Regions from separate parts of the Nocardioides seonyuensis genome, predicted to be linked through region 1. Evidence: riboswitches for the same ligand, from Rfam matches in the RefSeq annotation. Region 1 holds a riboswitch; each other region holds the start of a gene.
What was found. A riboswitch is a leader RNA that binds a small molecule or an ion and turns the genes downstream of it on or off. The one in region 1 is predicted to bind cobalamin.
Positions count from the first base shown of each region.

Region 1 (5,740 bases):
TTGACCAGGACGATCGAGTCGACGTCGCGGCGCTCGGGACGTGGCCGGTCGTGAGCAGGCAGTGGTTGACGCGCGGGCGCCTGTGCGGGCTGGTCGGTGGTCATCGTTCTCCTTCGGGTGGTGGGTCGTGGCGCAGGTGGAGCAGGTGGACGGCCCGGGCAGCCAGCGCGCCGGCGACGGCGGCAGCGAGCGCGGTGCGCCGGACCCGGCGCAACGCGTCCCGGAGGTGCGTGGGCCCCGGCGTTGCTCCCGTGTCGTGCAGCACCCAGGAGCCACGCTTGCGCAGCCGCAGGTCGCCGGCGAGGGCCAGCGCCGCCATGGGCCAGCCCGAGTTGGGCGAAGGGGTGCGCGCGGCCTGATGGCGCAGGTCGCGCCACCTGCGAGGGTCCGGAAGGAGCAGGGCCGCGGTGAGGCGTGCCGGCAGCAGGTTGAGCACGTCGTCGGCTCGCGCGGCGACCTTGCCGGCGTGCTCCCACCGTGGCGTCCGATAGCCCCAGCAGGCGTCGGCGGTGTTGGAGAACCGGTAGACCGTGGCGCCCGGCAGCCCCGCGACGACGTACCAGAAGAGGGGCGCGACGACCGAGTCCGACAGGTTCTCCGAGAGCGACTCCAATGCGGCCTCCCTCACCTCGTCGGGCGAGAGGTTGCTGGCGTCACGGCTGACGATGCGTGCGAGGGCCGCTCGGCCGGGCTCGACCCCCTGCACGAGCGCGGTCTCCACGGCGGCCACCTCGGTCAGGAGGAGCCGGACCGAGAGCATCGGCCACAGTGCGGTCCCGCGTGCCAGGGGCCGCAGCGCAGGGGGGGAGCCTGCCGATCACGGACTCTGCCGCGAGCGCTGCACCGAGCGTCACGGCGGCGCCGGCCACCCACGCGGCCCCGCCGGCGAGCAGTGCCCTGGCCGGTGGTGACGCGGGTACGACGTCCCCTGCGGCAGCGAGGTAGCGCCCGGCCCAGGCGACCGGGTGGAGGCGCAGTGGCGGTTCGGCGAGCGTGGCGTCGAGGCCCCAGGCGACCAGGATGCTCATGCACCGGAGCCGACCGGGATCACGGCAGGACCGCTCGGGCGTGGGACCACCTCGACCCGGGCGTCGTACACGCCACGGAGGAGGGGTTCGGCCAGCACCTCGCCGGGCCGGGCGTCCACGACCACCCGACCCTGCTCGAGCAGGACCATGCGGTCGGCGTAGTGGCCCGCGAGGGTGAGGTCGTGCATGGCGGCGACGACAGCGAGATCCTGCTCGCGCTGAAGGCCGGCCACCAGGTCGAGGACGTCCTGCTGGTGGCCGAGGTCGAGGGCGCTCGTGGGCTCGTCGAGCAGCAGGACCCGGGGTTCCTGGGCCAGTGCGCGGCCGAGGACCACTCGTTGCAGCTCGCCCCCGGAGAGGGTCGCGGCGGGACGTCCGGCCAGGTCGGTGAGGTGGAGGCGGACGAGCAGGTGCTCCACGAGGTCCCGGTCGCGGGCCGTCTCCGATCCCCAGCGGCTGCGGTGTGGAGTCCGACCCAGTGCGACCAGCTCGCGCACGCTGAAGCCCTCGGGCACGACGGGCTGCTGGGGCATCAGCGCGACGACCCGGGACATCCGTCGGCGCGAGGTCGACCCCGGGTCCAGGCCTGCCACCCGCAACCGGCCCCCGGCCCGCACCAGGCCGGCCAGGGCGTGGAGGAGGCTGGTCTTCCCGGCCCCGTTGGGTCCGACCACTGCCAGCCACTCGCCGGCGGCGAGGTCCAGGTCGACGTCCTGCAGCACGCGGCGCCCGGACCTGCTCACCGAGACGGCCCGCACCTCGACCACCGTGCTCATGCTGCCGCCCGGTTGCGGCGGAGCACGACGAGGAAGAAGGGCGCGCCGACGACCGCGGTGACGACCCCGATCGGCACCTCCGCAGGAGCCAGGGCCGAGCGGGCGGCGATGTCCGAGAGCACCACGAAGGCTGCACCGAGCAGGAGGGCCATCGGGACGAGGGTGCGGTGCGATGCCCCGAAGAGCAGGCGGACCGCGTGCGGGACGACGACGCCGACGAACCCGATGAGGCCGCTGACGCTGACCACGGCGGCAGTGCCCAGGGTCGCTGCCAGGACGAGGACCAGGCGCACCCGAGCGGGGTCGATGCCCAGGCTGGCGGCCTCGACGTCGCCGACGGCAAGCACGTCGAGGGCGCGACGGTGCAGCAGGATGACGCCGCACGAGACGAGCACGTAGGGCAGCACGAGCAGCACGTCGGACCACCCGTCCGTGCTGAGACGGCCCATCATCCAGGAGTACACCGCCAGCAGTGAGTCGTCGTACCGCTGCTGGACGAAGCTCTGCAGGGCGTTGAAGAAGGCCGCCACGGCGACTCCGGCGAGCACGATCGCGACCGCCCCGCCCTCGCCGCCCACGCTGCTGCCGAGGACGTACGTCGCCGCGACGCCGAGCAGGCCGCCACCGAACGCGAGCAGGGGGATGTCGAACGGACCAAGGCTGCCGCCCGACACGATGCCGAGCGTGGCGCCCAGGCCCGCGCCGCTGGACACGCCCAGCAGGTAGGGGTCGGCCAAGGGGTTGCGGAACGCGCCCTGGTAGGCGGCGCCGGCGCTCGCCAGGGTGGCTCCCACCAGGGCGCCGAGCACCACACGCGGCAGTCGGATCTGCCAGAGGATCGCCTGCTGCGTGGGAGTCAGCCCCGAGTCGACTGACACCAGCGGGAGGGCGTCGACGAGCTCGGCGAGGACGCCCCGCGACGTCAGGCCCGCGGGACCGACGAGAGCACCGGCCAGCGCCGCCGCCAGCGCGACAGCGCTGGCGGCGACGAAGCCGGGGACCCGCAGCCGAGGGGGGCTGGCGACCGCCGTCACGGCGAGGTCACCCACGGGTCAGTTCGCTGGCGCGTGCTCGGAGACGAGCGCGGCGATGGTCTCGGCGAACTCCACGACCCGAGGTCCCCAGCGGCTCGTCACGTCCTCGTCGAGCTCGATGATCCCGCCGTTCTCGACGGCGTCGAGCCCCTTCCAGCCGGCGCGCTCGGCGACGTCCTCGGGGTGGATGTCACAGCACTCGGAGTCGGCCAGCAGCACGAAGTCGGGGTCGGCCGAGACGACGTACTCGGCCGAGAGCTTCGGGTAGAGGTCGCCGTCCTTGGCAGCCGCGTCGGCGATGTTCTCCAGACCGAACAGGCCGTACACCTCGCCGATGAAGGTGCCGCTGCTGGCGGTGTAGAGGTCGGGGGAGAGCTCGTGGAAGTAGGTCAGCCCCGACACGTCCGGGGCGGAGGCCACCGCCTCCTCGACGCCCTGCTGGGTCTCCGCGACCACCTGCGCCGCCTCGGCGACGTGACCGGTCGCGGCGCCCACGCGTTCGATCTGGGCGTAGGCCTCGTCGAGGTCGCTCGCCGACGGGAGCAGGAGGGTGGGCACCCCGGCGTCCTCCAGGCCGGCGACCAGGTCGCCGCTGTCGCCGGCGGAGATCACCAGGTCGGGCGCGTGGCCGAGGATCGCCTCGACGTTGGGCTCGTAGCCGGAGAGCTTCGTGGACGGGACGCCCTCGGGGTGGTCGGACTGGTCGTCCACGGCGACCACCTGGTCGCCTGCACCGACGGCCCACAGCATCTCGGTGGCGGTCGGGCTCAGGGAGACGATCGACTCCGGTCGGGCGTCGACCGTGATCTCGGTGAGGTCGCCTTCCTGCCCGGACGCGACGGTCACCGGGAAGCTGGCGTCGGTGGTCTGGTCGCTGCTGGGCCGGTCGGCCGAGCCGTCCCCGGCGTCGGCCTGGCCGCATGCCGCGAGCAGCGAGGCAGCGAGGAGCAGTGCGCCTGAGCGCGCCGCGAGGTGATGGGACATGGTGTTCCTCCGGTTTCGTGCGGAGGACGAGAGAAGTCGGCCGCCGAAACCAGGTGGTCCCGCCTGCACGACTCACCTTCGTCCGAGGCGAGTTGCGTGGACCACGGAGTCAGGTGACCTGGCTCGTCCGGCCCCAGACATCGATCGGGGCCGGCTTCACAGTTGCGGGACAGCGCCGGTTTCTCACCGGACTTCACTGAGCGCCGTGGCGCCCTCCTGGGAGGGCGCACGTACTCTAGCGAACAGCGTCTGCGGTCGGGCACGGGGGCTGGACCGAGGAGCCGCGCGGCTAGCCTTGCCGGTGTGAGCACCCGCGCAGCGCGATACGAGGCGACCGTACGACGCCGTGAGTCGCTGTCGGACCACCTCGTCAGGCTGGTGCTCGAGCTCGAGCAGCCCGACGGCACGGAGGCCTTCACCTCGACGGGGGTGCCCGACGAGTGGGTCGGACTCGTGGTGCCCGGGCAGTTCCAGAGCCGCTACTACACCGTGCGCTCGTTCGCCGGGGGCGAGGTCACCCTCGACGTGGTCGTGCACGACGTCGGGCTCGTGACGGAGTGGGCGATGCGTGACTGCGTCGGTGACGCGGTGACCATCACGGAGCCGAAGGCGTCCTTCGACCTGCCTGCCGACGCCGAGTGGCTCCTCATGGTGGGGGACCTCACGGCGATGCCGGCGATGGCCCGTGTCGCCGAGGCCCATCCCGACCTGCCGACGCGGATCCTCGCGGAGGTCTCCGACGACATGACCGGCTACCTGCCGTCCGGTCCCGACGTGGCGTGGCTGTCGCCGCCGGCTCCCGGCCAGAGCGCGCTCGCCGAGGCCGTCGAGTCGCTGGAGTGGCCCTTGGGCCCCGGCTACTTCTGGATGGCGGGGGAGTCGGCGCAGATGCGAGCGATCCGCAAGCACCTGATGCGCGAGGTCAGGCTGCCGAGCTCCCACTACGACGTGATGGGCTACTGGCGCGCCACGGCCGGTCGTCAGCCGCGGGCAGTCGACCCGGGGCCGATCTGGCGAGCGGGCAAGGCAGCAGGCAAGACCGACGAGCAGATCTGGGCCGACTACGACGCAGCACGGGAGACCACCTGATGAGCGAGCACGACCGCGACTTCGACGTCAGCGGGGTGGCCCCCGCCGGCCCCGTCTACGGCACGCGACCCGAGGGCTTCCGCAGCGGCTTCGCCAGCTTCGTGGGGCGCCCCAACGCCGGGAAGTCCACGCTGACCAACGCCCTCGTGGGCAGCAAGATCGTCATCACGTCGTCCAAGCCACAGACGACGCGCACCGTCGTGCGCGGGATCGTCCATCGCGCCGACGGGCAGCTCATCCTCGTGGACACTCCCGGACTCCACCGTCCCCGCACCCTCCTCGGGGAGCGCCTCAACGACCTGGTCACGACGACCTGGGCCGAGGTCGACGTCGTCGCCGTGTGCTTCCCGGCGAACGAGAAGGTCGGGCCCGGTGACCGGTTCATCGTCAACGAGCTGGCCAAGGTGCGTCGTACCACCAAGATCGCGATCGCGACCAAGACCGACCTCGCGACTCCCGAGCAGCTCGCCGAGCACCTCGTCTCGATCGCCGAGCTCGGGCGGGAGACCGACACCGAGTGGGCCGAGATCGTGCCCGTCTCGGCAGTGTCTGGCGACCAGGTCCAGCTGCTCGCCGACCTGTTGCTCGCCCTGATGCCCGAGGGACCTCCGCTCTACCCCGACGGCGACCTCACGGACGCGCCGGAGGAGGCCATCGTCGCGGAGTTCATCCGCGAGGCGGCGCTCGAGGGCGTGCGCGACGAGCTCCCCCACTCCATCGCCGTGCTCATCGAGGAGATGAACCCCCGCGAGGGCCGGCCGGCGGACAAGCCGCTGCTCGACATCCACGCCAACCTCTACGTCGAGCGGGACAGCCAGAAGGGCATCAT
Region 1 is NZ_CP038436.1:3,052,562-3,058,301, forward strand. It holds gene cobO (cob(I)yrinic acid a,c-diamide adenosyltransferase) at 1-104, opposite strand, end outside; gene EXE58_RS14805 (CobD/CbiB family cobalamin biosynthesis protein) at 101-760, opposite strand; gene EXE58_RS19555 (cobalamin biosynthesis protein) at 654-1,028, opposite strand; gene EXE58_RS14810 (ABC transporter ATP-binding protein) at 1,025-1,804, opposite strand; gene EXE58_RS14815 (FecCD family ABC transporter permease) at 1,801-2,853, opposite strand; gene EXE58_RS14820 (ABC transporter substrate-binding protein) at 2,857-3,822, opposite strand; cobalamin riboswitch at 3,917-4,071, opposite strand; gene EXE58_RS14825 (siderophore-interacting protein) at 4,126-4,911, shown strand; gene era (GTPase Era) at 4,911-5,740, shown strand, end outside.

Region 2 (5,740 bases), 410 kb from region 1:
CCAATCTCGGCTCGGACGGCGAACAGCTGGTGGCCGGCACGGTCCGCGACGTCCTGCCGCAGGTGCGCGAGACCCGCGCTCGAGCCCGAGAGCTCGCCGGTTGGGTGATGGACGTGTACCTGCTCCGCGCCCCGGAGGGCACCGCGTGAGCGGGCTGCTGGTAGCCGGGACCACCTCGGACGCCGGCAAGTCGGTGGTGACCACCGGGCTGTGCCGGGCCTTCGCGCGCCGCGGGGTCCATGTGGCGCCGTACAAGGCGCAGAACATGTCCAACAACTCCATGGTCTGTCGGGACCCCGCGGGAGGCACCGCCGAGATCGGCCGGGCCCAGTGGGTCCAAGCGCTCGCCGCCCGGGTGACTCCCGAGCCCGCCATGAACCCCGTCCTTCTCAAGCCCGGCTCCGACCGACGCAGCCACGTCGTGGTCATGGGGCACCCCGCCGGGGAGGTCTCCGCCACCGACTTCGCTACCGGGCGACAGCACCTCGCTGCGGCGGCGCACGCCGCGTACAACGCCCTCGCCGCGCGCTTCGACGTCGTGGTGGCCGAGGGCGCGGGTAGCCCCGCCGAGATCAACCTGCGCTCCAGCGACTACGTCAACATGGGCCTGGCTCGCCACGCTGACCTGCCGGTCGTGCTGGTCGGCGACATCGACCGGGGCGGCCTCTTCGCCTCGATGTTCGGCACGCTGGCGCTGCTCGAGTCCGAAGACCAGGCGCTGCTGGCTGGCTTCGTCGTCAACAAGTTCCGCGGCGACCTCGGTCTGCTGCGCCCGGGCCTGGACCAGCTGGAGCGGCTGACCGGTCGGCCCGTGCACGGGGTGCTGCCGTGGCACCCCGACCTGTGGCTCGACTCCGAGGACGCCCTCGACCTGGAGGGCCGCCGCAGCAGGGACGGCGCCCGGGTGCGGGTCGCGGTCGTACGGCTCCCCCGGATCAGCAACTTCACCGACGTCGACGCCCTGGGCCTCGAGCCGGACCTCGACGTCGTCTTCGTCTCTGACCCGCGCGACCTCGCCGATGCGCACCTCGTGGTGCTGCCCGGCACCCGCGCCACCCTGGCTGACCTCGCGTGGCTGCGCTCCCGCGGGCTCGACACCGCGATCATCAGGCACGCCGACGCGGGACGCCCGGTCCTCGGGATCTGCGGCGGGTTCCAGATGTTGGGCCGCAGCGTCCATGACCCTGAGGGCGTTGAAGGCGCCGCGGGTGCGTACGCCGACGGTCTGGCGCTCCTGCCGGTCACCACGACCTTCGCCCCCGACAAGGCGCTGCGGCTACCCAGCGGGGAAGCGCTCGGTGCCCCCGCCGCCGGCTACGAGATCCACCACGGCCGCATCACCCGCGACCCGGAAGCCGAGGAGTTCCTCGGCGGCGCCCGGGCGGGTCAGGTCTTCGGCACCATGTGGCATGGCAGCCTCGAGAGTGACGAGTTCAGGGCCGCCTTCCTCGCCGAGGTCGCCGACCTGGCCCCCTCCGGCGCCAGCTTCCCGGCCGCCCGGGAGCGCCGGATAGAGCTCCTCGCCGACCTCGTCGAGGAGCACCTCGACGTCGAGATGCTGCTGGCTCTGGCCCGTGACGGAGCGCCTGCTTCGCTGCCGGTGCTCACCGTCCCCACGCTCCCCCAGGAAGGTGCACGATGAAGGTCCTGCTGCTCGGTGGTACTGCGGAGGCGCGTGACCTGGCCCGGCTCCTGGTGGAGGCTCACGTGGACGTGACCTCGTCGCTCGCGGGGCGGGTGGCCCGCCCTCGCCTGCCGATGGGCCCGGTCCGCATCGGCGGGTTCGGCGGAGTCGCTGGGTTGCGGACGGCGCTCGCCGCCTTCGACCTGGTCGTGGACGCCACGCACCCGTTCGCGCGGGGCATGAGCGCCAACGCGGTCGAGGCCTGCACGGCCGAGCAGGTGCCACTGCTGCGGTTCGAGCGTCCCGGCTGGGAACGCGACCCCGCCTGGCGGTACGTCCGTACGCACGACGAGGCAGCGCAGGTGGCAGGAACGCTGGGGCAACGTCCCTTCCTGACCGTAGGCCGGCAGGAGCTGGCCCGGTTCGTTCCCGACCTGGGCGAGGCCTCGGTCCTGGCGCGGGTTGTCGATGCCCCCGACATGGAGCTCCCCGCGCGGTGGCGTCTGCTCACCAGCCGGGGGCCGTACACACTCGAGGGCGACCTCGAGGTCATGGCCGACCACGGCAGCGACGTCTTGGTCACCAAGGACTCCGGCGGGACGTACACGTGGCCGAAGATGCAGGCAGCGGCGCAGCTCGGCGTCCCCGTTGTGGTCGTGGAACGACCCGAGCCGGACCCCCGCGCGCAGGTCGTGCACGCCGTGGGCCCGGCTCTCGAGTGGGTGCTGTCGCACCGCTGAGTCAGGCGGTCGCCCTCGGGGTGGTGTCGACGCGTCCGAGCAGCCACGTGAGGGCCACGCCCATCGCCCCCCAAAGGGCGGCAAGGGTGAGGATCGAGGAGATCCGGAACTCCCACAGCACGTCGGCGGGGAAGTCACCGAGCTCGTTGACCGTCGGCATGGCGAGTGCCGCGACGGTGACCACGATGACGTAGGCGACTCCGGCAACGACGACACCGGTCCACACACCACGTGCGGCGGCGAGCCAGCGGCCCAGGAACACCGTTGCGACCATCGCGACGATCGAGATCAGCGCGAAGGTGAAGTAGTACGCGGTGCGCGACCCGATGGTGTCACCGCTGCCCACAGCCGGCGGAGCGGCCGGGTACTTCAGGAAGGGCACCAGCACGTAGGCAACGAAGCCGAGGGCAGTGACCAACGCGGTCGAACCGACGACCGTCAGTCGTCCCAGACGTCCAGCGACGGCGGCGGCGATGAGTGCGATGATCCCGCCCAGGGCGACGCCGACGGCGATCGTCGCGGTGGCCAGGCCCCAGGTCTTCTGGGTGGTGCGGGTGATGCCGCCCTCCTCCTCGCCGTGGGAGTGGGTATGGCCCTCCTCGCCGTCGGCGTGGGTGTGGCCCTCCTCGCCCTCGGCATGGGTGTGCGCCTCGTCCGCGGCGGGCTCGGCGGGAGCCTCCGCTGCCGCGGCCTCCTCCAGCCCAATGGCGGTGTCGATCGGCGGCTCGCCGACCGTGAAGGCCACGCCGAAGGCCACGAGGCCGGCGATGAGGCCCGCGAGCAGGCCGCGGACCAGGAAAGTACGTGCGTTCACTTGTGATTCCAGTTTCTGTGGTCGTCGAATGAGCCGTGCACGCAGCACGGCGCGCCTGACGCCCCAGCGCCGTAATGTGCGCAGGGGTCGGGAGGAAGACCGCCCTCAGGGACGGTCGGAGCTCAGCGGTGCTGACCCGGCGAGGGGGTCAGTGGCAGGGGTAGCCGAGCAGGTGACGACCGTCGTGGACCCACTCGTGGATCGCGGTGCCGGCGAAGACCGAGACGGCGCCTTGGTCGGTGCTTACGAAGAAGACGACCAGCACGGAGAGCAGGCCGACGAACAGCGCCCAGGGGGCGAGCTCGCGAAGGTCGACCGTCGGGATCTCGACGGCGGGAATGGCGTTGGCACCGGACAGCGGCGCGGCAACAGCGTGCGACATGTTTCCTCCTCAGGGTTCTGCGCCCTGGTGATGTGGGGATGGACGAACGCCCGGGTCTGACTTCACCGCCCGAGGACGGTGTCACAGCAGCGCGACTGTGCCGGACTCACACCGGCTTCCATGGCATTCGCTGGGGGCAGTCTACGCCGTTCGGGACCGCGTGCCGACCGCGACCCACCGGCTGGTACGTTGCCGGTGCCGTGGTGCACGGGAAGCCGGTGGAAGACCGGCGCGGCCCTCGCCACTGTGAGCGCGGAGTTCCGCGACCTCGCTGACGTTGCAGTGTCGGGACCACTGGGTGCATACCTGGGAAGGTCGGTCGCAGGACGTCGATGCGCGAGCCAGGAGACCGGCCACGGCGCGTTCACTTCCGCGAGGTGCCTGGAGAAGAGCCGATGACCACCCATGTCCTGGTGGGCACGTCGCCTGCCGACGCCGCCCGGCGCGCGGAGCTGGGGGCGCTAGCCGACAAGCTCGACGCCGAGCTCGCGTTCCTGCAGCTGGCCTCCCCCACGCTGGGAGACGTCCTCGAACGACTCGCGAGGAGCCGCGAGTCCGAGGTGGTGCTCGTCGGCGTCTCTGCCGGCCCGGGTGGCCCGGGAGTCTCCTGGCTGCGACGGGTCGCAGCCGACTGGTGGCGGGCGTTCGGCGACGGCGCGCCCCGGGTCAGAACGGCGCCCGCCTTCATGGAGGACACGTCGCAGTGGCGGGCCCTGGTCGAGCGAGCACGCCCGATCACCCACGGCGGTCCGGGACTGACGTCGGACGCGTGGGATGACGTCCCCGGGCACCGTCACCAGGTGTTCGTCTGCCGCGGGCCGCGCTGCACGGCCGCTGGTGCGGAGCATGCCTGGAGGGGAGTCGTTCTGGGGCTCATGGGCGCCGGTCTCGGTGACGACGACGTCCTGGTCACCCAGACCGGGTGCCAGTTCCCGTGCAACCGCGCTCCGGTGATCTCGGTCCAGCCGGACGACGTCTGGTACGGAAGCGTGGACGAGGAAGAGGCGGGCGCGATCGTCTCGCAGCACCTGGTGGCCGGGACTCCGGTGGAGCGGCTGCGGCTCCCCCGCCGTCGCAAGGCCTGAGGGTCGCGTTCGACGTCAGCCGGCTGGGCGTGCGCGGCCAGCACGCCACCGCCACGACGGCCGGCCGATGACCGCCGCGAGCACAGCCGTCACGGCGGCGGCCGCGGCGCCGACACGTGTCGCCAGGTCCGTGGCCCTCGGGATGTCCCCGGGGGCAGGCGGGAGCCCGTCGCCCATCGTGGGACGGTGCTCGACGCGTTCGCCGTACCTGTTCGTACCGCCCAGCACGATCTCCAGCGCACCGGCGAAGGCTGACTCCACGACGCCGCCGTTCGGGCTGGGGTGACCGGCTGCGTCCCGCCTCCAGACCCGCCAGGCGTCCCGTGCCTGTGAGGGCACTGCGACCAGCACGGCGAGACCCGCCAGTCGCGAACCGGGGAGGTTGAGCAGGTCGTCGAGCCGCGCAGACGCCCAGCCGAAGTTCTGGTGACGCTCGCTGCGGTACCCCACCATCGCGTCCAGGGTGTTCGAGGCACGGTGGGCCAGCAGGCCCGGCACCCCTCCCACAGCGCCCCAGACCAGCGGGGCCGTGACGGCGTCCGAGGTGTTCTCGGCGACCGACTCGACCACCGCCCGGGCAATCTGCTGCGGCGAGAGCGAGCTCGTGTCACGTCCCACCAGGTAGGTGAGCCGGTGGCGTGCGCTGTCGAGGTCGCCCTCGGCCAGGAACCGGTGCACCGCCAGGGCTTCACGCTCGAGGCTGCGTCCGCCCAGAACGGTCCAGGTTGCAGCGGCTGTGACCGCGGCGTGCAGCACGGGCCAACCCCGCGTGCCCCGCTCGAGTCCGACCCCGAACGCCGCGCACCCACCCACGAGGAGCGAGGTGTACAGCACCCCGCGGCCCCGCGAGTTGTCGTACAGACGCCGTTCGAGGCGGGCGGCGAGGGCGCCGAAGCCGGCCACAGGGTGACCGCGGCGTGGGTCCCCCAGAAGCCGGTCGGCGGCGAACCCGAGCAGGAGTCCCGCGGCTCGCGTCGCCCCGCGCGGACGGATCATGCGCCGATCGCGGCCGGTGCACCGGCCCGTACGTCGTCGAGGGCACGGAGCAGGTCGGCGACCGTCTCGGGCGGCCGCACCGCGATCCTGACCCATTCG
Region 2 is NZ_CP038436.1:3,457,641-3,463,380, reverse strand. It holds gene cobF (precorrin-6A synthase (deacetylating)) at 1-149, shown strand, start outside; gene EXE58_RS16790 (cobyric acid synthase) at 146-1,642, shown strand; gene EXE58_RS16785 (cobalt-precorrin-6A reductase) at 1,639-2,364, shown strand; gene EXE58_RS16780 (CbtA family protein) at 2,366-3,178, opposite strand; gene EXE58_RS16775 (CbtB domain-containing protein) at 3,327-3,560, opposite strand; cobalamin riboswitch at 3,745-3,932, shown strand; gene EXE58_RS16770 ((2Fe-2S) ferredoxin domain-containing protein) at 3,956-4,645, shown strand; gene EXE58_RS16765 (cobalamin biosynthesis protein) at 4,661-5,641, opposite strand; gene cobBC (bifunctional hydrogenobyrinic acid a,c-diamide synthase/histidinol phosphate aminotransferase CobBC) at 5,638-5,740, opposite strand, start outside.
Region 2: linked by a shared signal. The riboswitch ahead of EXE58_RS16770 ((2Fe-2S) ferredoxin domain-containing protein) and the one ahead of EXE58_RS14820 (ABC transporter substrate-binding protein) in region 1 are both predicted to bind cobalamin.

Region 3 (5,740 bases), 400 kb from region 1:
ATTGGGGACGGTGAGCGGCTGGCCCTGGGGCATCAGATGACCTCTTCGAGTACGGGGGTGTCCGTGGCCGCGAACGCGGCGACGTGACCGATGACGGTGATGGCGGGCGGCTCGACATGGGCGGCCCGTGCCGCGATGTCGGCAACCGTGGCGCCGACGACCTGCTGGTCCGGGTGGCCTCCGCGGGCGACGACCGCGGCCGGGGTGGCGGGGTCGAGGCCGTTGGCGACCAACGCGGCGGTGATCGCAGACAGGGTGGCGACCCCCATGAGGACGACGAGCGTGGTGCCGGAGCGAGCCAGCGCCTCGAAGTCGAGGGTCGAGTCAGGATGACCGGGCGGGACGTGGCCAGAGATCACGCTGAAGCCCTGGACGAGTCCGCGGTGGGTGACAGGGATCCCGCCCAGTGCCGGGACGGCGACCGACGAGGTGACGCCGGGGATCACGCGTACGGACACCTCTGCCTGGGCGCAGGCCTCGAGCTCTTCCATGCCTCGTCCGAAGACGAACCCGTCGCCACCCTTGAGCCGTACGACGCGGCGCCCCGCGCGGGCGTGCTGGACGAGCAGGGCGTTGATGCTCTCCTGCGGGGTGAAGGCTTCACGTGGGAGCTTGCCGACGTCCACGATCTCAGCGTCGGACGGTGCCCAGCCCAACGCCTCGGAGGGGGCGAGGTGGTCGACCAGCAGCACGTCGGCCTGTTCGACGGCGGCGCGGCCAGCCACGGTCATCAGTCCGGCCTCGCCGGGGCCGCCGCCGACCAGCGCCACGGTGCCGGGGAGCAGGGGCGCGAGGGTGCCGGTCGAGGTGTGGGTCACGGTTCGGGTCGCGGTGCTCATCAGGCCACCCGTCCGTTCACGACGTCGACGAGGCCGGTGGCGCTGACGCGGGCCATGGGCACGTGCTCAGCTTCGAGGTGGCCTGCGAGGATGCGGGCGAGCCCGAGTCGCAGCGGTCCTTCCTCGCAGTCGACGACCACCCCGGGGACACCCAGCGCTGCCAGGTGCGCGGCGGCCTGCCGGGAGCGTGCCACGGCGTCGGTTCCTGCGGTGGCCCGGCCGTCGGTGACGACGACGAGCAGGGGGCGCAGGCGTGCATCGCGGAGCCGCTCCCGCCGGACGACGTCCGCCGCGGTGAGCAGCCCTGCGGCGAGCGGGGTGCGTCCCCCGGCGGGGAGGTCGTCGAGCAGGGCGACCGCCACCTCGATGGAGCCGGTGGGCGGCAGCGTGAGCTCGGCGTCGGTGCCGCGGAAGGAGACGAGCGCGACCTTGTCACGGCGTCGGTAGGCGTCGGTGAGCAGCGAGAGGATCGCGGCCTTCACCTGCGTCATCCGTTTGCGGGCGGCCATCGAGCCGGAAGCGTCGACGCAGAACAGGAGCAGGTTGGCTTCGCGGCCTTCGCGCACGGCGGTGCGCAGGTCGCTGGCGTGCAGGGTGAAGCGGCCCTCTGCCGTACGGGCGGTGTCGGAGGTGGCGTGGCGTTCGGCGGCGGCGCGCAGGGTCTCGACGAGGTGCAGGGCACCGGCTCCGTGGCCGGGTCGGGCCCCGACGCGGCGGCCGGTGTCGCCCAGGGCACGGCTGCGTCGGCCGGGGGTGCCGTGGCCGAGGCCGCCGACGGTGAAGAGGCGGGGTCGGTACGCGTCGCCGGACTTCACGGTGGTGGAGGTGCCGTCGCCGGTGGGCTGGGGTTGCTGGGGCGCGGGCGGCAGGATGGCGGCGATGTCGTCGGACGCTGCGCCTTGGGCGGGGTCCGGGTCGGTCGGCGTGGTGTCACCGGGGGCCGGGTCGGTGCTGTCGGTGTCACCGGGCTCGATGTCGGCAGGGGCCTCGGTGGGGCTCTCGTCAGAGGCGTCGGTGGCGTCGTCCGCCGGCGTGGGCCCCTCGGGCTCGGGCGGCTCGGGCAGGTCGTCGTCGCCGAGGATCTCGTCGAGCAGCTTCTCGTCGAGGCCGGGTGCGTCGAACGGGTTGCGGCGGCGTCGGTGCGGCAGGGCGAGCAAGGCGGCGGCGCGGATGTCGGCGCGGGTCACGAACCGGCGTCCGGCCCAGGCGGCGTGGGCGACGGCGGTGCGGGCGGTGACGATGTCGGCGCGCAGCCCGTCGACCTCGAACGCGGCGCACACTTCGGCGACCTTGAGCAGGGCCGCGTCCCCCAGGGTGACGTCGTCGATCCGGGCGCGTGCCTCGGCGATGCGGCGGGTGAGCTCGGCCTGCTGGGTGGCGTAGGTGGCGACGAAGGCGGCGGGGTCGCGGTCGAAGGCGAGGCGTCGGCGTACGACGTCGACGCGCAGGGCGGGGTCGCGGGGTGCCGCGACTTCGACGGTGAGCCCGAATCGGTCGAGCAGCTGGGGGCGCAGCTCGCCCTCTTCGGGGTTCATGGTGCCGATGAGGACGAACCGGGCGCTGTGGCCGATGGAGACGCCGTCGCGTTCGACGGTCACCTGGCCGGTGGCGGCGGCGTCGAGGAGCAGGTCGACGAGGTGGTCGTGGAGCAGGTTGACCTCGTCGACGTAGAGCACGCCGCGGTGGGCGCGGGCGAGCAGGCCGGGCTCGAACTCGACGGAGCCGGCGGTGAGCGCCTTCTCGAGGTTGAGCGAGCCGAGCACGCGGTCCTCGGTGGCGCCGACGGGCAGCTCGACGAGGCGTACGGGGCGGCTGACCACCGGGCCGCGGGCGGCGCCGGGGTCGGTGCTGAGGTCGGGCGAGGTGGCGTTGGTGTCGTGCGGGTCGGTGGAGAACCGGTCGCCGTCGTGCACGTCGATCCAGGGCAGCACGTCGGCGAGTGCTCGGACCGTGGTCGACTTGGCGCTGCCCTTCTCGCCGCGTACGAGGACGCCACCGATCTCGGGGCTGATCGAGGTAAGGACGAGGGCGAGGCCCATGTCGTCGAGACCGGAGGTGGTCGTGGGGTCGTACCCGCAGCCGACGACGGCAGAAAATGGATACTTCTGTGGCACGTTGAGGCTCCCGCTCGTAGGCCATGGATTGGCTCACGCGAGGCCGGTCTTCGGACTTGTCGAGTCACTCCTGACGGAGTGCTCGACTCACCGCAGCGGGCCTGTGCCGGACTCTCACCGGCTTCCCAGATTCTCCCCGTTGCTCGTCCCCACCGTTTCCGATGGCTGGGGCGCGGGGGCACCTCACGTGTTGGGCTGACGATAGCCTCCCGACTCGTGGATGACTTGACTCCCCCTCCTCGTGGACACCTCGTGACCGTGGTGGGAGTGGGGGCCGACGGGTCTCTCCAGCCGGCCGCGGAGAGGCTCCTACGGGAGGCAGACGTGGTCCTCGGCGGCCGACGCCACCTCGCCCTCGTGGCCCCGGTGCCGGGGCAGGAACGACGCCCGTGGCCCTCGCCGCTCGCGCCTTCCCTACCGGCTCTGCTCGACGAGCTGCGCGGTCGCCAGTTGGTCGCGCTGGCGTCCGGTGACCCGATGGTCTCGGGCATCGGCACGACGCTCGTACGCGCTCTTGGCGCCGAGGCCGTCCGGGTCCTCCCTTCGATCTCCTCCGTGGCCCTGGCACGCGCACGGATGCGCTGGTCGGCCGAGGAGTCGGTGGTCGTGACGCTGGTCGGACGACACGAGGCACGGGTGCTGCGGGAGGTCGCTCCGGGGCGACGGATCCTGGTCCTCACGTCCGGGTCGCCGACAGCCACGTTCGTGGGCCGGTTGCTGACCGAGACGGGCCATCCGGACGCTGTCATCACGGTGCTCGGGAACCTCGGGAGCGACGCCGAGTCGCGGTCGGTGAAGACCGCCCGGGAATGGGCCCAGACACCGGCGAGCGATGTCCCTGCGCTGCACGTCCTGGCCATCGAGGTCCCCGCGGACGCCGCGGGGTGGCGCTCGTCGTGGGTGGCAGGCTTGCCCGACGAGGCCTTCGAGAACGATGGGCAGCTCACCAAGCGCGACCTTCGGGCCTCGGCCCTGGCTCGTCTCTCCCCCGCGCCCGGTCAGCACCTGTGGGACGTCGGTGCAGGCGCCGGCTCGGTGGGCATCGAGTGGATGCGCTCACACTCCACCTGCCGTACGACCGCGGTCGAGGCGGATCCCGTGCGCGCCGCCCGGGTGGCACGCAACGCGACGCGTCTCGGCGTGCCCGACCTCCGTGTGGTGGAAGGTCCCGCCCCTGACGCGCTCGCCGGCCTCGAGCCTCCGCACGCGATCTTCATCGGCGGCGGAGCCACGCGCCCCGGCGTCCTCGACGCGTGCCTGGCGGCGCTGCGTCCGGGCGGACGCCTGGTCGTGCACGGTGTGACGCTCGAGACGGAGTCGCTCCTCGCCGACGCATACCGGACGCACGGCGGCGAGCTCACCCGCCTCGCCGTGGAGACGACGCACCCCGTTGGCAGATTCACCGGATGGACGCCGCTGCGGACCGTGACGCAGTGGAGCCTGCGCCTCTGAGCCCCTCGGAGGCGTCTTGCAGGAGACCGTGGTCTACAACGGTCGCTTCGTGAGCCTGTCCCGCTCACGGCTGTACAGGTACGACTCCCCTCCTGCGAGGGCAGGCGCCTCAGCCAGCGTGCGTCCGACCAAGATGACAGCCGCCTGTCGTAGCCCGGCCCCCTCCACCTGATCGGCAATGGTGTCGACGGTTCCGCGCAACACCAACTCCTCCGGCTGGCTGGCCCGGTACACGACCACCACCGGGCAGTCTCCCCCGACGACCGGTTCGAGCTCGGCCATCAGGGTCCGGGTCCGAGTGATCGCCAGGTGCAACACCAGGGTTGCGCCGGTGGCGGCGAACTGGGTCAGCGACTCCCCGTCTCCCATCGGGGTAGACCTTGCTTGAGTCCGGGTCAGCACCACCGATTGCGCCACCAGCGGCACCGTCAGCTCGCTGCCCACCCGGGCCGCCGCCGCCGCGTACGCGGCGACGCCGGGCGTGACCTGCCAGGTGACCCCGGCAGCGTCCAGCCGGCTCGTCTGCTCGTGCAGGGCGGAGTACAGGGACGGGTCGCCGGAGGTGAGGCGCACGACCTGGTGGCCCGCGTTGAAGGCGTCGACGAGGTGCGCGGAGATCTGGTCGAGGTCCAGGTCCTGGGTGTCGACCAGGGTCGCCTGCGGACCGCAGTGGGATAGGACCTCGGGGTCCAGGTAGGTCCCGGGGTAGAGCACGAGGTCCGCCTTCGCGAGCAGCCGCGTCGCCCGCACGGTCAACAGATCGGCAGCTCCGGGGCCGGCTCCGACGAAGTGGACGGTCATCGCACGAACCTCGGCGTCCAGACGCCGGCCGAGGAGACGCGGGTCGATGAGGCGCCCACGATCAGCAGGCACTTCATGTCGATCGTGATGGGATCGAGCTCGCCTAACGTGCTGACCGTGAGCGCCTCCTCCGCGCGTCCCACGTCGCGACCCACCACGACGACCGTCTCCGGGCTCTTGTGCTCCAGCAGCACCTGTCTGGCCGTCGCGACCTGCTCGGTACGGCTGCGCGACGCCGGGTTGTAGATCGCAAGGACCAGGTCCGCCTCGGCCACGGCCCGGAGCCGCTTCTCGACGACCTCCCACGGCTTGAGGCGGTCCGAGAGGCTCATCACCGCGAAGTCGGCACCCACCGGCGCACCCGCGCGTGCGGCCACGGCCTGCACCGCGCTCACGCCGGGGAGCACCCGGACCCGTACGTCTGCGTACGCCGGGTCCTCGGCCGCCTCGAAGACGGCAGCGGCCATGCCGAAGACGCCCGGGTCGCCACCCGACACCACGGCCACCTTCTGCCCTCGCCTCGCGAGGTCCAGA
Region 3 is NZ_CP038436.1:3,448,933-3,454,672, reverse strand. It holds gene cobO (cob(I)yrinic acid a,c-diamide adenosyltransferase) at 1-33, opposite strand, end outside; gene cobA (uroporphyrinogen-III C-methyltransferase) at 33-839, opposite strand; gene EXE58_RS20350 (VWA domain-containing protein) at 839-2,953, opposite strand; cobalamin riboswitch at 2,994-3,137, opposite strand; gene cbiE (precorrin-6y C5,15-methyltransferase (decarboxylating) subunit CbiE) at 3,170-4,405, shown strand; gene EXE58_RS16735 (cobalt-precorrin-4/precorrin-4 C(11)-methyltransferase) at 4,439-5,206, opposite strand; gene EXE58_RS16730 (precorrin-2 C(20)-methyltransferase) at 5,203-5,740, opposite strand, start outside.
Region 3: linked by a shared signal. The riboswitch ahead of EXE58_RS20350 (VWA domain-containing protein) and the one ahead of EXE58_RS14820 (ABC transporter substrate-binding protein) in region 1 are both predicted to bind cobalamin.

Region 4 (5,740 bases), 410 kb from region 1:
GGAGTCCGCGATGTCGTGCTCAGTGCTGTCGACGTTCTTCGCAGCCACCCTGATCCGCCGGTACGCGGTGCGCATGTCCTCGGCCGCGGCGACTCCGTCCAGCCCCCGTCCGTACGCGAAACCGCCCCACGCGGTGTACACCTCGGCCAGGTCGTTGTCGTCGCGCCACGAGCCCGACTCGACCACCTGGAGGATGCCCGCCCCGTACGAGCCGGGCTTGGAGCCGAAGATGCGGGTCGTGGCCCGGCGCTCGTCCCCATGCTCAGCCACGTCGGCGCGGCTGTGGGCGCGGACGAAGTTCATCTCGTCCGGCTCGTCCAGGGCAGCGACCAGCTGCACCGCGTCGTCCAGCATCGCCACCACGTGCGGGAAGGCGTCACGGAAGAAGCCCGAGATGCGGACGGTGACGTCGATGCGCGGCCGGCCGAGCTCGGCCAGGTCGATCACCTGCAGGTTGTTCACCCGGCGGGACATGTCGTCCCACTCGGGCCGTACGCCGAGCAGCGCGAGCACCTCGGCCACGTCGTCACCCGAGGTACGCATCGCGCTGGTGCCCCACACCGACAGGCCCACCGAGCTCGGGTACTCGCCGGTCTCGTCCAGGTAGCGCTCCACGAGGGAATCGGCCATCGCCTGACCGGTCTGCCAGGCCAGGCGCGAGGGGATGGCGCGGGGATCGACGGTGTAGAAGTTGCGGCCGGTCGGCAGCACGTTGACCAGACCGCGCAGCGGCGAGCCGGACGGGCCGGCAGGCACGTAGCCGCCCTCGAGGGCGTGCAGCAGCACGTCCATCTCGTCGGTCGTGCTGGCCAGGCGCGGCACCACCTCGGTGGCGGCGAAGCTCAGTGCCGCCCGCACGTCGGCGTCCTCGTGGAGCTGGGGCACCACCGTGGGGTCCCAGTGCGCTGCTGCCAAGGCCTCCACGAGACGTCGTGCCTCGGCCTCGAAGGCGTCCACCTCGGCGGTCGAGGCGCCGTCGGAGAGGCCGAGTGCTGCCCGGAGCCCGGAGACGGCGTTGCCCACCCCGCCCCAGACCTGCGAGGCGCGCAGCACCGCGAGGACCAGGTTCACCAGCGCCTCGTCGGAGGGCGCCTGACCCAGGATGTGCAGGCCGTCGCGGATCTGGACGTCCTTGATCTCGCACAGCCACCCGTCGACGTGCAGCAGGAAGTCGTCGAACTCCTCGTCGCCGGGGCGCTCGTCGAGGCCGAGGTCCCGGTGCAGCTCGGCGGCCTTCATCAGCTGCCAGATCTCGCCACGGATGGCGGGTAGCTTGGCCGGGTCCATCGAAGCGATGTTGCCGTACTCGTCCAGCAGCTGCTCGAGCCGGGCGATGTCGCCGTACGTCTCGGCGCGCGCCATCGGCGGGATCAGGTGGTCGACGATGGTGGCGTGGGCGCGTCGCTTCGCCTGTGCCCCCTCGCCGGGGTCGTTGACGAGGAACGGGTAGAAGAGGGGCAGGTTGCCCAGCACCGCGTCGGTGCCGCACTCGGCGGAGAGCGCCGCGTTCTTGCCCGGCAGCCACTCCAGGGAACCGTGCTTGCCGACGTGCACGATGGCGTTCGCACCGAACCCGCCGGACTCCGGGGACTCCTCCAGCCACCGGTAGGCCGCCATGTAATGGTGGGTCGGGGCGAGGTCGGGGTCGTGGTAGATCGCCACGGGGTTCTCGCCGAAGCCGCGGGGCGGCTGGATCATGATGACCACGTTGCCGGCGACGAGCGTGGCGATCACGATCTCACCGGCGTCGTTGACGAAGAGGGAACCGGGAGCCTCGCCCCACGCCTCGGTCATGGAGTCGCGCAGGGCCTGCGGCAGGTGGGCGGTCCAGCGGCGGTACTGCTCGGCGTCGATGCGCACGTGCGCGTCGGTGAGCTGTCCGGACGTCAGCCACTCCTCGTCCTGCCCACCCGCGGCGATCATCGCGTGGATCAGTGCGTCGCCCGCCTGGGTGTCTTCCTCGAGGTCGAGGCCCGGTACGGCGTCGGGGCCGCCCAGGTCGTACCCGGCGTCACGGAGCCGTCGGAGCAGACGGATCGTGGAGACCGGGGTGTCGAGCCCGACGGCGTTGCCGATCCGGGAGTGTTTGGTCGGGTACGCCGACAGGACGAGTGCGACCTTCTTCTCCGCGTTCGGGACGTGGCGCAGTCGCGCGTGGTTGACCGCGATGGCGGCCACGCGGGTGCAACGCTCCGAGTCGGCGACGTAGCGCGGGAGACCTTCGTCGTCGATCTCCTTAAAGGAGAACGGTGCGGTGATGATGCGCCCGTCGAACTCCGGAATGGCGATCTGGTTCGCGGAGTCGAGGGGCGTCACGCCGTCGTCGTTGGCTTCCCACTCCTCACGGCTGCTGGTCAGGCACAGTCCCTGCAGGACGGGGATGTCGAGGGCGGCGACGCGCTCGACGTCCCAGGCTTCGTCGTCGCCACCGGCACTGACTGAGGCCGGGACGCTGCCGCCGGCGGCCAGGACGGTCACCACGACGGCATCGAGCTCGCCGAGAGCGTCGAAGAGCTCGTCGGGCGCACTGCGCAGCGAGCCGGCGAAGATGGGCACGCCCACGGCCTGGCCGGTGGCGTCGACGGCGTCCGCCAGGGCGTGCGCGAAGGCGGTGTTCCCGCTGGCTTGGTGGGCGCGGTAGTAGAGGATGCCGACCTTCGGCAGTGAGGGGTCGGACGATGCGCCTCGCTCGGCGAAGCCCCATGACGGCACGACCGTCGGGGGCTCGAAGCCTTCGCCGGTGAGCAGGACGGTGTCGGAGAGGAACGCGTGCATCTGGGCCAGGTTCGCGGGCCCGCCCTCGGCCAGGTAGCGGTGCGCCTCGGTCGCGACGCCGATCGGGACCGTGCTGAGCTCCATCAGCTCGGCGCTGGGCTGCTGCTCACCGCCGAGGACGACCAGCGGTGTGCCGGCGGCGCGGACGGCCGCCAGTCCCTCCCACAGGTCGTGGGCCGAGCCCAGCTGACGTACGACGACGAGGTCGGCGCCCTCGAGGACCGCATCCAGCTCGCTGCTCGTGCTGCGCGACGGGTTGGCGAGCGCGAAGCTCGCACCGCTGGCCCGGGCCGAGAGCAGGTCGGTGTCGGACGTGGAGAGCAGGCAGACGTGTGCGGACGCGGCCATGTGCCGGGTTCCTCCTCCGGGGTTCTCGCCCCGTGTAGCGGTCGGATTCACCCACGGCCAGTGTCTGGCTTCGAGCACGCGTGCTCGGTCACAGTGGCGGAACCGCCCCGGAGTCTCACCGGGTTCCTGCGCCGTGGATCTCCAGCAGCCTACGGGAGAATGGTGCGCGTGAAGCAGCCGGTCTACCTCCTGAGGCACGGAGAGTCGGAGTGGAAGGCGCGGGGCGTCACACAGGGACAGACGCCACATCCGCGGCTCACAAAACTCGGGCGTGCCCAGATGGCCGACGCCGCTGAAAGCCTCGCCCGACGACTGAGTTCCACAGCCGTGGTAGGAGTGACCTCGAGCGATCTCACTCGCGCGGTCGAAGGGGGCGAGGTCGTGGCGGCTCGTCTGCGAGCCAGCCACGCCGTCGACGAACGTCTTCGGGAACGGCACTTCGGCCTCTTCCAGGGGACGAGCCACCGGAGCACGGTGTCCTGGACCGGACGGGCCTCGGCTGTCGCGCTCGCCCACGGTGGTGTGGAGCCTCGAGCTGAGGTCATGCGAAGGACGTTGGCTGCCCTCGCCGACCTGGACCCGGCGATGACGCACGTCGTGGTGGCGCACGGCGAGCTGTTCCGCTCCCTGCCCGGGGGATCAACGGTGGGGGAGGTCGCCAACGGCCAGGTCCTCTTCTGGGACGGTCGGTCCGTCCAGCGGTTGTGACGTCGACGAGCGGGGGAGGGGGCGCGTGACGGCCGTCGGGGGCCACAAACCGGCTGACCTGTGATACGGGACTGGGGTCCAGATTCAGAGTCCTCGGTTCTCAGAAGGGTCGGAGGACGGGTGCCGGTTGCGACGTAGAGCTGCTGCGCTGGCCGTCCCGCCTCGGACTCATCGACGCGCTCTGCGGCGCCAACGATGACCTCATCGACGTATCTGCAAGCCTCGACCGCGGTGAGCGGCTCGCAACCGGTTGGACGCTCGTCGGCGGGCAACTGGTGCATCTGCACTGCGCCGAGCGCGGACAGTTTCCTTTCCGGCCGACCAACGACGCGGACACGGTGATCGACGTACGCGCCGACCCCAGGATGCTGGCCACGTTCACCGGTGTCCTGACCGACCTCGGGTTCGCTTCGGCAGGCATCTCGGCGGAGGGGCTCCAGCATCGTTGGGTCCGGGGCGACGCCTCGATCGACGTACTCCTGCCCGACGGCATCGGCGAGCGCGCGAGTCTGCGTCCTGGAGTCACGGGGAGTCCGACCCTCCCCACGGCCGGTGGGACGCAAGCGCTGCAGCGCAGCGAGACCGTCGCTGTGTCTGTCGCCGGTCGCGAAGGCTCCGTACGTCGCCCGAACCTTGTCGGCGCGCTCGTCGGCAAGGCCGCCGCGTTGAGCAATGCGGGCGACCTGGCCTCGGCCGCCACCGACGTGACTTCGTTGTCCTCGCCGGGTTGCTCACGGCTCGCGACTTCCGGCACGAGGAGCTCACGAAGAAGGATCGCCAGCGGCTGCGGGCAATGGTCGCCGCCGTCCAGAAGGACCGCGCCGTCCTGCTCGACGTCCCGGATGCCGAGTCCTCGCTCGACCGGCTCGTAATCGCGGGGGAGTTGTAGCCATCTCGCCGCTACGCTCGAGCGGAAACTGCGGCTCTTTGCGACTGTCGGCGCTCGTAGGCCCTGAGGGCTCGGAATGGGCTCGGTTTGATTCGCAGACGTTCGCAACGTCGCTCCGGCAGCCGCAAGCGTTCAAGACGGCATTTCTGCAGGTCAAACGCTCTATTGGCCAGTTGGGTGCGGCGAATCGCAAAGACCCGCACGCACGCTCAGCCCCTTTGACGTGTTCCCGATGACCCACCACGTGGAGTGCGTCGCGCTGCTCGAGCCGCACCGCGGCTGACCCTCTCGGAGACCTTCCAGGGTGGCGGCACACGACAGCCTTCCCGCCCCGGGTGGGGGTGGGGAGACGGGTTGTGCCGCCACCACCGCCGCGGCAGGGTGGCCTCGTGGCCCGGTACGCCGTCAACCCGGACGCCGTTGCGCACGCGCGTCGCCTGATCGAGTCGCGCCAGTACGTCCTCGACTCGGACTGGGGTGACGTGCAGCCCGATGCCGCAGCCGAGAACGCCTTCCTCGAGAGACATTCGTGGGAGGAGTACGCCGCCTGGCACCTCGGCCTGACCGAGGGAGCCAACGACGAGACCAAGGCTCGCTACGCGTTCGTCTACGGGGACCTCCGCCGCGTGCACCGGTCCGGCCTCATCGCGTGCGTCTACCGCGCGGCGGAGTGGCGGCACAAGAAGGTCGAGCTCGCGGCGCACGAGCTCCTGCAGCAGCTGGACCGGGTGGCCGGGATCCAGTGACGTCAGCCACCGACAGGCGGCCGGGGACCCAGGGCCCCGTGTGATATCTTGACGTCAAGATATTACGACGTCAGAACTTAGGGTCGCCTTCCTTACCGTCCTGCTCCGTGCGGCGGCAAGATGGACGGGCGAACCCGCGAACTCCCGAGGAGATGTGGCTGATGGCCAGTCAGGACAGCTTCGGTGCCAAGGGCACCTTGGACGTGGACGGCAAGTCCTACGAGATCTTCCGCCTCGGTGCGGTGAGCGGCGAGGGGCTGGACGTCGAGTCTCT
Region 4 is NZ_CP038436.1:3,464,467-3,470,206, forward strand. It holds gene cobN (cobaltochelatase subunit CobN) at 1-3,123, opposite strand, end outside; cobalamin riboswitch at 3,162-3,292, opposite strand; gene EXE58_RS16805 (histidine phosphatase family protein) at 3,283-3,831, shown strand; gene EXE58_RS19580 (hypothetical protein) at 4,559-4,720, shown strand; gene EXE58_RS16810 (hypothetical protein) at 5,110-5,466, shown strand; gene EXE58_RS16815 (aconitate hydratase) at 5,628-5,740, shown strand, end outside.
Region 4: linked by a shared signal. The riboswitch ahead of cobN (cobaltochelatase subunit CobN) and the one ahead of EXE58_RS14820 (ABC transporter substrate-binding protein) in region 1 are both predicted to bind cobalamin.